4 regions of the Halobacillus trueperi genome follow, and region 2 is predicted to be linked to each of the others. Evidence: riboswitches for the same ligand, from Rfam matches in the RefSeq annotation. Region 2 holds a riboswitch; each other region holds the start of a gene.
What was found. A riboswitch is a leader RNA that binds a small molecule or an ion and turns the genes downstream of it on or off. The one in region 2 is predicted to bind cobalamin.
Positions count from the first base shown of each region.

Region 1: it holds a riboswitch for cobalamin, as region 2 does, so the genes downstream of both, DYE48_RS19950 (acyl-CoA thioesterase) here and DYE48_RS18830 (ribonucleoside-diphosphate reductase subunit alpha) in region 2, are expected to answer to the same signal.
Region 3: it holds a riboswitch for cobalamin, as region 2 does, so the genes downstream of both, DYE48_RS11315 (DUF4430 domain-containing protein) here and DYE48_RS18830 (ribonucleoside-diphosphate reductase subunit alpha) in region 2, are expected to answer to the same signal.
Region 4: it holds a riboswitch for cobalamin, as region 2 does, so the genes downstream of both, mmgD (citrate synthase) here and DYE48_RS18830 (ribonucleoside-diphosphate reductase subunit alpha) in region 2, are expected to answer to the same signal.

Region 1 covers NZ_QUAE01000032.1:12,610-14,802, reverse strand. The annotation lists gene DYE48_RS19955 (dimethylarginine dimethylaminohydrolase family protein) at 1-261, shown strand, start outside; gene DYE48_RS19950 (acyl-CoA thioesterase) at 392-862, opposite strand; cobalamin riboswitch at 1,000-1,180, opposite strand; purine riboswitch at 1,319-1,420, shown strand; gene DYE48_RS19940 (xanthine phosphoribosyltransferase) at 2,162-2,193, shown strand, end outside.
Region 2 covers NZ_QUAE01000026.1:21,153-23,345, reverse strand. The annotation lists gene DYE48_RS18835 (class I SAM-dependent methyltransferase) at 1-629, opposite strand, end outside; cobalamin riboswitch at 799-972, shown strand; gene DYE48_RS18830 (ribonucleoside-diphosphate reductase subunit alpha) at 1,139-2,193, shown strand, end outside.
Region 3 covers NZ_QUAE01000008.1:17,931-20,123, reverse strand. The annotation lists gene DYE48_RS11320 (ATP-binding protein) at 1-418, shown strand, start outside; cobalamin riboswitch at 464-644, shown strand; gene DYE48_RS11315 (DUF4430 domain-containing protein) at 855-1,256, shown strand; gene DYE48_RS11310 (ECF transporter S component) at 1,263-1,775, shown strand.
Region 4 covers NZ_QUAE01000015.1:65,719-67,911, forward strand. The annotation lists cobalamin riboswitch at 251-453, shown strand; gene mmgD (citrate synthase) at 895-2,010, shown strand; gene DYE48_RS15570 (bifunctional 2-methylcitrate dehydratase/aconitate hydratase) at 2,084-2,193, shown strand, end outside.

The sequences.
Region 1 (2,193 bases), on a different contig from region 2:
CCTCCTGCTTTTACAAAAAACAGCATGGAAGCCATCACCGCACGTTACAAGGTGATTGAAGTCACCGAGAAGGAACAGTTTACCATGGGACCGAACGTTCTTTCCATTGGAAACCGTAAAGTGATCAGCCTCCCTCAAAACGAGCGACTAAATACACAGTTAGAGAAATATGGGTTTCATGTGATTCCTGTCGACCTTTCAGAAATCATCAAATCCGGAGGGTCGTTCCGATGCTGTACTTTGCCATTAAAACGAACATAAAAGCAGCCCGCTTCTTTTAGAAGGGGCTGCTTTTTTTGAATGGAAGAAGTCCACACAACTATTATAAGACATCACCTAAAGTATGGGGTCTGTGGATTTGATTACTCGTTTTTAAAACATTAAGTATCTGTCATCTAAGCGCCGGTCTACTTTTTCGATGTTCCCTCCTGGATGGAGCCGTTTCAAACAATCTTTTGTCTTCCTCTGTCTCAGGGAAGATGGGCGGGACCGGTGTCGGTTTCCCTTCAGCATCTACTGCGACCATCGTTAAAAATGATTCTGTCGTCATCACTTTTCGCCCTTGCAGTAAGTCATCAGCAAAGACTTTTACATAGACTTCCATGGATGTCCGCCCTGTGCTCGTCACACAAGCTTCTAACGTCAATGCGTCCCCTACCTTAGCAGAAGATAAAAAATCCACCGAGTCTATCGAAGCAGTAACAACAACACAGTTTGAATGCTTCATGGCGGTCAGTGCCGCAATTTCGTCGATATAAGAGAGAACTTTCCCTCCGAAAATGGTGTCCAGGTGATTTGTATCTGGTGGGAGCACTAATCTTGTTTGCGTCATTCTAGAATAATGGACAGGTAAAGGTTCCATGAATGGGTTCCTCCTCTTTGAAAATGATTAGCCCGCGAAGGGAGAAATACAAATAAGATTCTCCCTTTGATTCATGGAACCGAAAAAAGCTCTTGATAGATCCAATACACGTAACATCCTCCTATCTCCCGTAGGAAATCATGTTCTTCCTTATGGCAGGTCTCCTGGCTCAGGTTCATCAGCACACAGCCCTTCCCATTTATGAAACAGTGGGTCATCTATGCACCTCCCCATTACAGTGGCGGGACCGCGTTGGCTTTTCACCAAACTTCCCTTTTCAGCTTCTATGACGAAGCCACCATAAGGCGATCATTTTTTCTATGGAAAAGAGAAACTCTCTTCCCATCCACTATCTCCTAAACATCCATCCCTGTCAACACGAACAAAACATCGAATATAGATCGATAAATTCTTAAAAAGGGGTTGATTACGAACAATAAACTGATATACTATCCATATCATTCGAATATAAGTTTTCATATAATCGCGGGGATATGGCCTGCAAGTTTCTACCGGTTTACCGTAAATGAACCGACTATGAAAAGCAGTACAAGACACCGGGACTTTCCTGTCCACGGTTTCATTGTTTTTGTCTTCGTCCAGCACGAAAAGACTTGCTTTCCATAGAGGAAACAAGCTTTTCGTGCTTTTTTGTTTCTAACGTTCCCTGAGCTCTAATTGTTCAACTAAATGGCAGGATTGTGGAAGACTCAGTTTCGAGACTTTTGTTGAGTGGATGGGGGCTGCGGGGAATGACTCGCTTTCCGCGGGAGCGCGGTGAGCCTCCTCGGACTGCGTCCTGCGGGGTCTCACCAAGCACTTTTTTCCCGCAGGAGTCTCGCCATTCCCCTCCGCCCTTTAGCCATGTGAGTATCTCGAAACCATTTCTCAGGAAGTCTGCTTGTATGCTCAAGCGAAATGAATAATATAAAACTATGCCCCAGTGGCATTCCTAGCGTGAAAGCTTGATATAAAGCGCTTTGTGTCGCCTTATGAATGGTGTGGAAAACGTCCCTCTTGGTATAAGGGTTCGTTTCTCCTTAATATCGAAATGGGGTAGTTGGGAAGCTGCGAGACTCCCGTGGGAGAAGGAGATAGGCGAGATCCCGCAAGGCGATAGCCTGAGGAAGCTCGGCGCTCCCCCACAGGAAAGCGAGTAGCTTCCCAACTACCCTTGACTCCAAATACGGCAAACGAACCCCGGTTATCTTGAAACTGAGTCTTCCAGAAAAGGGAGCTTTTATTGAACAGCAGTAATTGAGCTTACAAAAATACTTAACCTAGAAAGGTGTGTTGGATATGGATCGCTTGAAAAAGAAAATCGTTGAAGA
Region 2 (2,193 bases):
TCTTCATCCAGCTGCGCGATGTGATGGTCTTCCACCCCACGTTTGTACACTCCTTGACCTTCTACATAGGTCCAGCCGGTTTCTTCTGCCATTTTTTGAAGTTCCCATGGCATCATCGTATTACAAATGACCTCTTCCCCATATACCCTGCGATAACTATTGATGCGCGGCATCGCTGTAGGTCCGAGTAAGCCGACACATAATCGGCCGCCCGGCTTCAAAATCCGCTTCATTTCTTCCAGGCCCTTGTACGGGACTTCCGTCCATTCCAATGAATTGATCGCCATCGCCGCGTCAAACGATTCATCTTTAAACGGCAGGTCTGTCAAATCTCCTTGAACAAATGAGATCCGCTCATCATTCACTCGTTCATTCGCTCGCGTGACCATGTCTTCTGACAAATCGAGTCCTGTAACATTAAAGCCTGCTTTGTAAAGCAGATACGATCCATAACCATCTCCGCATCCAAGATCAGCGATTTTCCCTTTAGTTACATGCTTTGTCAAAAAAGGGACAATCGTACACCGGCTCCCGTCGTCCCACATCTCACGACTTTTTGAGTTCCACATTTCCGCACGATCATTCCATTGCTTTTCCGCTTCCTTATGCCAATTAAATGTTTGAGACACACCATCATCCCTTTCAATAATGTTCTTAACCTCCATTATAGCGGAACATAAAAGAAATGATAGCTCTATTCTTGTCGAAGATCGATAAAAAAGAGTTGCATGATTCCTTCTTCAGCGTTATGATAGAAACACAATATAAGCTAATATAAACTTAAATAAACACTATATATAGTATCTACGAACAGAAGATGCCACAAGGCTTAATAGGGAATCCGGTTAAAATCCGGAGCTGCCCCCGCAACTGTCATCACTCGCGAAATGGACATTCCACTGTGCTCTGCACGGGAAGGACTAGAGTAAGATCGAGTGTCAGCCAGGAGACCTGTCTTCGTTCGTCGCAGTTTCAACTTCTTCGGGGATTGAGAAGATGAAGCGATGGAACGAAGGCTCTCGTGTCTTCTCTTCGTTTCATGGTTTCATCCGCTCAATTTTCGTTGAGCGGATTTTTTTATTTTTTCCGAAACCTGACTTCATGACCGTACACCTTCATTTTTAAGGAGTGAAAAATAATGGAAACCTTAACAAGAAACACGTCCTGGCAAGAGAGAATTCAACAATGGCAAGCAGATTTTCCCCATTTAAATGTGCAACGACTCATCGATAAGTCCCCCACCCTCAAAAATGACAAAGATGCATTCATTTTAGAGTGTCTGGCGGAAATCGATGAATCGAATCCAGATTGGACCTATGTAGCAAGCCGCATCCATCTGGAAGACATGTACGAAAAATCTGCTCACAATCGATCCACATCTGGACCTTATGAAGACTTTTACGGGCTGATCCAAACATTGATTGAAAAGAACATTTACAGCAGGAATCTCCTTACATACTACACAAAAAAGGAAATGGAAGAATTGGAGGATTCTATCGTACCTGATCGTGATCATCTCTTCACTTATATTGGTTTGAAAACATTAAGCGACCGCTATCTTGCGAAAAGCAAAGAGAAAGAGGTTTACGAACTCCCGCAAGAACGTTTCATGATCATCGCCATGGTGGTGATGGCGGAAGAAAAAGCATCGAAGCGCCTTCCTCTCGTCAAAGAAGCGTATTGGGCGCTGAGTCATTTGTATATGACTGTAGCTACTCCTACCCTCGCCAATGCAGGAAAACGGTATGGACAGCTGAGTTCCTGTTTCATCGACACCATCGATGATTCCTTACAGTCCATCTATGACAGCAATACCGATATCGCCAACCTGAGTAAGCACGGTGGGGGCATCGGAGTTTACTTAGGTAAAATCAGGAGCCGCGGCAGTGACATCCGTGGATTCAAAGGCGTCTCGTCAGGGATCCTCCCATGGATGAAACAACTCAACAACACTGCTGTCAGCGTGGACCAACTGGGGCAGCGCCAGGGAGCTGTCGCTGTATATTTAGATGTATGGCACAAAGATATCTTCCCTTTCCTCGATAGCCGATTGAACAACGGGGACGAACGCCAGCGGACTCATGACCTTTTCACTGGAGTATCCATCCCTGACCTCTTTATGGAGGCAGTGGAAAACCGTGAAGACTGGTACTTGTTCGACCCTCATGAAGTCCGCAGCATCATGGGCTACTC
Region 3 (2,193 bases), on a different contig from region 2:
AGAGAAGTCTGTAGACCTTCACTTGAAAGTAGAAGGAGAGTTCGGGTTCCTCGATTTCGATCCTGATCGTATTGAACAAGTGTTTACAAATTTGATTGATAATGCAATCCGACATTCCGACCCGGGTAGTGAGGTACAGGTGATTCTTGAAAAAGATGAGAAGGAATGGATTGCAAGTGTCAAAGACTCCGGGTATGGAATTGCCGAGGAAGACCTTCCATTCGTCTTTGAGCGTTTCTATAAGGCAGATAAATCGAGGAAGCGTGAAGATAAAAATTACAAAAAAGGCACAGGGCTCGGTCTTGCGATTGCGAAAAACATTGTAGAAGCCCATGATGGGACCATTAGTGTGCATAGCAAGTTGAAAGAAGGAACCACCTTTACTTTTAAAATTCCTTTTAGACATAAGGAAAAATAAAGTTGCTATATTCGGAAAATTGTTGTAATCTTGTTTATGGAAACTTCATAAGAAGAGGATTCAGGTGTCTGAAAAGACTTGATAGGGAATCTGGTGGAAAACCAGAACTGTCCTCGCAACTGTAAGTGTAGACGAAAAGGAAATTCCACTGTACCTTCAGGTATGGGAAGGATCCTGATTAGGATGACGCACAAGTCAGTAGACCTGCCTGATCCAACGTTTCAAAGCTTCGGGGATTGAGCATTTGAGACAACCGATCGGTATGACGTGGAACGTAGATCTTATCCTTTCGTTTGTCTTAAGCTTACCCTTGTAGAAGGGTAAGCTTTTTTTGTGGTAGGAAAGAATTTTACGATTTCTACATACATGTGACTTGGTTGTCTTCACTTTTCTCTCCTCCTGGCCGTGAAATACAAAGAAAAAGGGAGAGATTGTCATGAAAAAATGGAACACTGTTTTAACAGCCCTGATGCTAGCTGTCGCCGTACTAGCTGGATGTGGAGCACAAGAGGAAAAGGAAACATCGACTACTCAGGAAGAACAAGTACAGGAAGTGACAGTACAAGTACAGTTATCTAAAAACGATGGCGAAGAAATGATGGCAGAAGATGAAATTACAGTAGAAAAAGGAACCACCCTCATGGAAGTCATGGAAGATAACTATGAAGTAGAACAATCAGAAGGGTTCATCAACAGCATCGAAGGCATCGCCGGCAACCAAGAAGAAAAAATGGCTTGGATGTACACCATTAACGGCGATGAAGCAATGGTTGGAGCCAATGAGTACGAAGTAGAGGATGGAGACGAAATCGTTTTTGATTATCAATCTTGGGAATGATGAAGGATGAATACCTATAAGTTAACATTGATTGCCATGCTCGCATCCTTAGCCATAGCAGGAAGAATGGCTTTAGCTCATTTTCCTAACATCCAGCCGGTGACCGCAATCATTATTATTGCCGGTTTCTGGCTCGGACCTAGTGCAGGAATCCTCATTGCTCTGCTCACGACCTTTGTGTCCAATGTGTTGTTGGGCATGGGGATATGGACCATCTGGCAGATCATTGCCTGGTCAATCATAGGAATCATTGCAGGTCTCCTGGGGAAATATTGGTCCAAAATGCCATTCTGGGCTCTTTCCATCTACGGCTTTATCAGCGGACTTTTTTTCGGCGTCATTCTTTCCTTAACGATGCGGGCTGCGGGCCAGCCATTTTGGGCGTATTATTTAGCAGGCCTCCCGATGGATATCAATCATGCGGTATCTAATACTGTGTTCATATTGGCACTATCTCCAATACTCGGAACACTTTTCCAACGCTACGAAAAAAGAAACGCCATATCAAAAGTATCTTAGCTACCCGGACCAAGGGTAGCTTTTTTGTCCTCTTACCCCTGTTATTTATTAAAGTTAATGGCAGGATTGTGTAAGACTTGAATTCGAGATATTCTGGGGTTCGTTCGCCGTATTGGGAGTCAGGGGTGGCTGGGAAGCTACTCGCTTTCCTGCGGGGATGGCGGCAAGCCTCCTCGTGCTTCGCACTGCGGGGTCTCGCCAGCCCATCCATTCCCGCGGGAGTCTCGCAGCTTCCAAGCCACCCCATTCGATGGATATGAGAAACGAACCCACATACACGAATGGAGAGTCTTTCATAACCACTACATTCTAGTTGAAAAGCCCTTTATAGCAAGCGTTAGGATACAAATGGCTGCTTGTTTGAAAGTTTAATTCATTACTTTCATTACGCTGGAAAGCTGCTAATTCTGGAAGTAGT
Region 4 (2,193 bases), on a different contig from region 2:
TGCCTGACCCCCACTACGTTAACACTTTAGCGAAGTGGGGGTCAGGCACTTTTTTTGAATAGTAACAATCGACTTTTAAAATAGATTTCATAATAGAATCGATTCCATTCCTACAGCCATGAGGTTTAAAACATTTCAATAATTTTACTTTCCGTCTTACTGAAAGATTTCAATCACCTTGTTTACCACTCATTTTTTAGAAATAATTGTCTATTTTCAAAATCTTTGTTATATTGAAAAGGTCATAACTGAATATGTTTCAGACTCAGGTGCAAATAAGCTTGTTCAAGCTTATTTGCTTAAAAGGGAAATCGGTGTAAATCCGATGCTGTCCCGCAACTGTATTTGGGAGCAAACTGGAAAGACCACTGTTCTCCGTTAAAAACGGGAATGGGAAGGGGCCAGGGAGTGATGATCATAAGCCAGGAGACCTGCCTTTGTCAGCGAACATCCATACCTACGAGGATAGGAGGTGTTAAGTGCGAGTGAAAGAGTAAGAACCAGCAGGGTCTCTATACCTTATGGTGTTGGTTCTATGCTCGATTAAATTGCTATGCTCTCAACTTAACAACTTTCTCTGAAAGTTGTTTTTTTATTGCCTTCATTTCCATTTGATTAGAGGTGTTTTCTTTGACCACTGCAACCGAGTATTACGTCAATAGATTCAAAGCTAGTATTATGAATCACCTATATTCTTCCGTTTCCTGTTCCCTCGAATCAACTTATAACGAATTAAAAAAAGAGATACCCAGTGAGGACGGCCAAGAGCAGGAGATGGATAACCTCGATGCCGCCTATACCCTTGTTCATAAGGAAGTGTGTGGGTATCCGCAGGTGCCTTCAAAAGTTTAAATACTTATTTTGAAAACGTTAACAAAAAGAGGAGGAATTTTCATGGCAGAGCAGACAGCCTACAAACCAGGTTTAGACGGTGTCATTGCAACCGAAACAAAACTGTCTTATTTAGATGTTGATGCGGAAGAAATCGTCCTTCGTGGATATGAACTCATTGAGCTTGCCGAGAACAAACAGTATCTGGATTTAGTCCAGCTTTTACTGCAAGGTGTACTCCCTGATGACGAACAACGCTCCTCTCTTGAACAAGAATTGAAAAAAGATTATGACCTGCCAGCTGATTTCATTTCTCTATTCAGCAAACTGCCTAAAGAAACCCACCCGATGGACGCTTTACGAACAGGGATATCTGCCCTTGCAGGGTACGAAAAAAATTTAGAGGGACGACGGGAGGAGGAAATCAGTAAGACCGCTCTCAGGCTGCTGGCAAAAATTCCAAATATCGTGGCGAACAGCTATCACATCCTTCATGATGAAGCAGTCGTCGAACCGAAACAGGAACTTCCCTATAGTACCAATTTCTTATACATGATTACAGGAAAAGAGCCGACTCAAGCGGAAGCAGACTATTTTGATCAGTCTTTGATGGTATATAGCGAGCATGAAATGCCAAACTCGACCTTCGCAGCACGTGTGATCGCTTCGACAAACGCTGACATTTACGGAGCCCTCACTGGAGCAGTGGCTTCGTTGAAAGGAAACCTGCACGGTGGAGCTAATGAAGCAGTCATGCACATGCTGTTACAAGGAGAAACGACAGATGGATTCCGCCGTCTACTCTATGAAAAACTTAATAATAAAGAAAAAATCATGGGCTTCGGACACCGTGTGTACATGAAGAAGATGGACCCTAGAGCAGCTCTTATGAAAGAAGCGTTTCGTGCACTGGCAGTAGAGAGAAAACGCGAAGATCTCTTTGAGATGTGCGAAGCAGGAGAACAGTTGATGAAAGAAGAAAAAGGTTTATATCCGAACCTGGATTACTATGCCGCACCTGTCTACTATCTCTTAGGTATACCGATTGATTTGTATACCCCGATATTTTTTGCTGCCCGCACGCTTGGGTTGTGTGCTCACGTATCCGAACAATATGCCAACAACAAATTGTTCAGGCCGAGAGTTCTCTATACGGGGCCTCGTGGTCTGCATCCTTAATCGCAAGCTGCCGGGCTGGTCCCGGTCGGCTATTACAAACATCATTTTAAAAATAAAAAAGGTGGCGATGAAAATGACAGAAGTGAAAATAAATAAGGCTCAGTCTACGGATCAAGTGATGGATCGCATTGCAGAATACGCGGTTTACGGGAACATCACCAGCGAGGAAGCTTTAGAAACCGC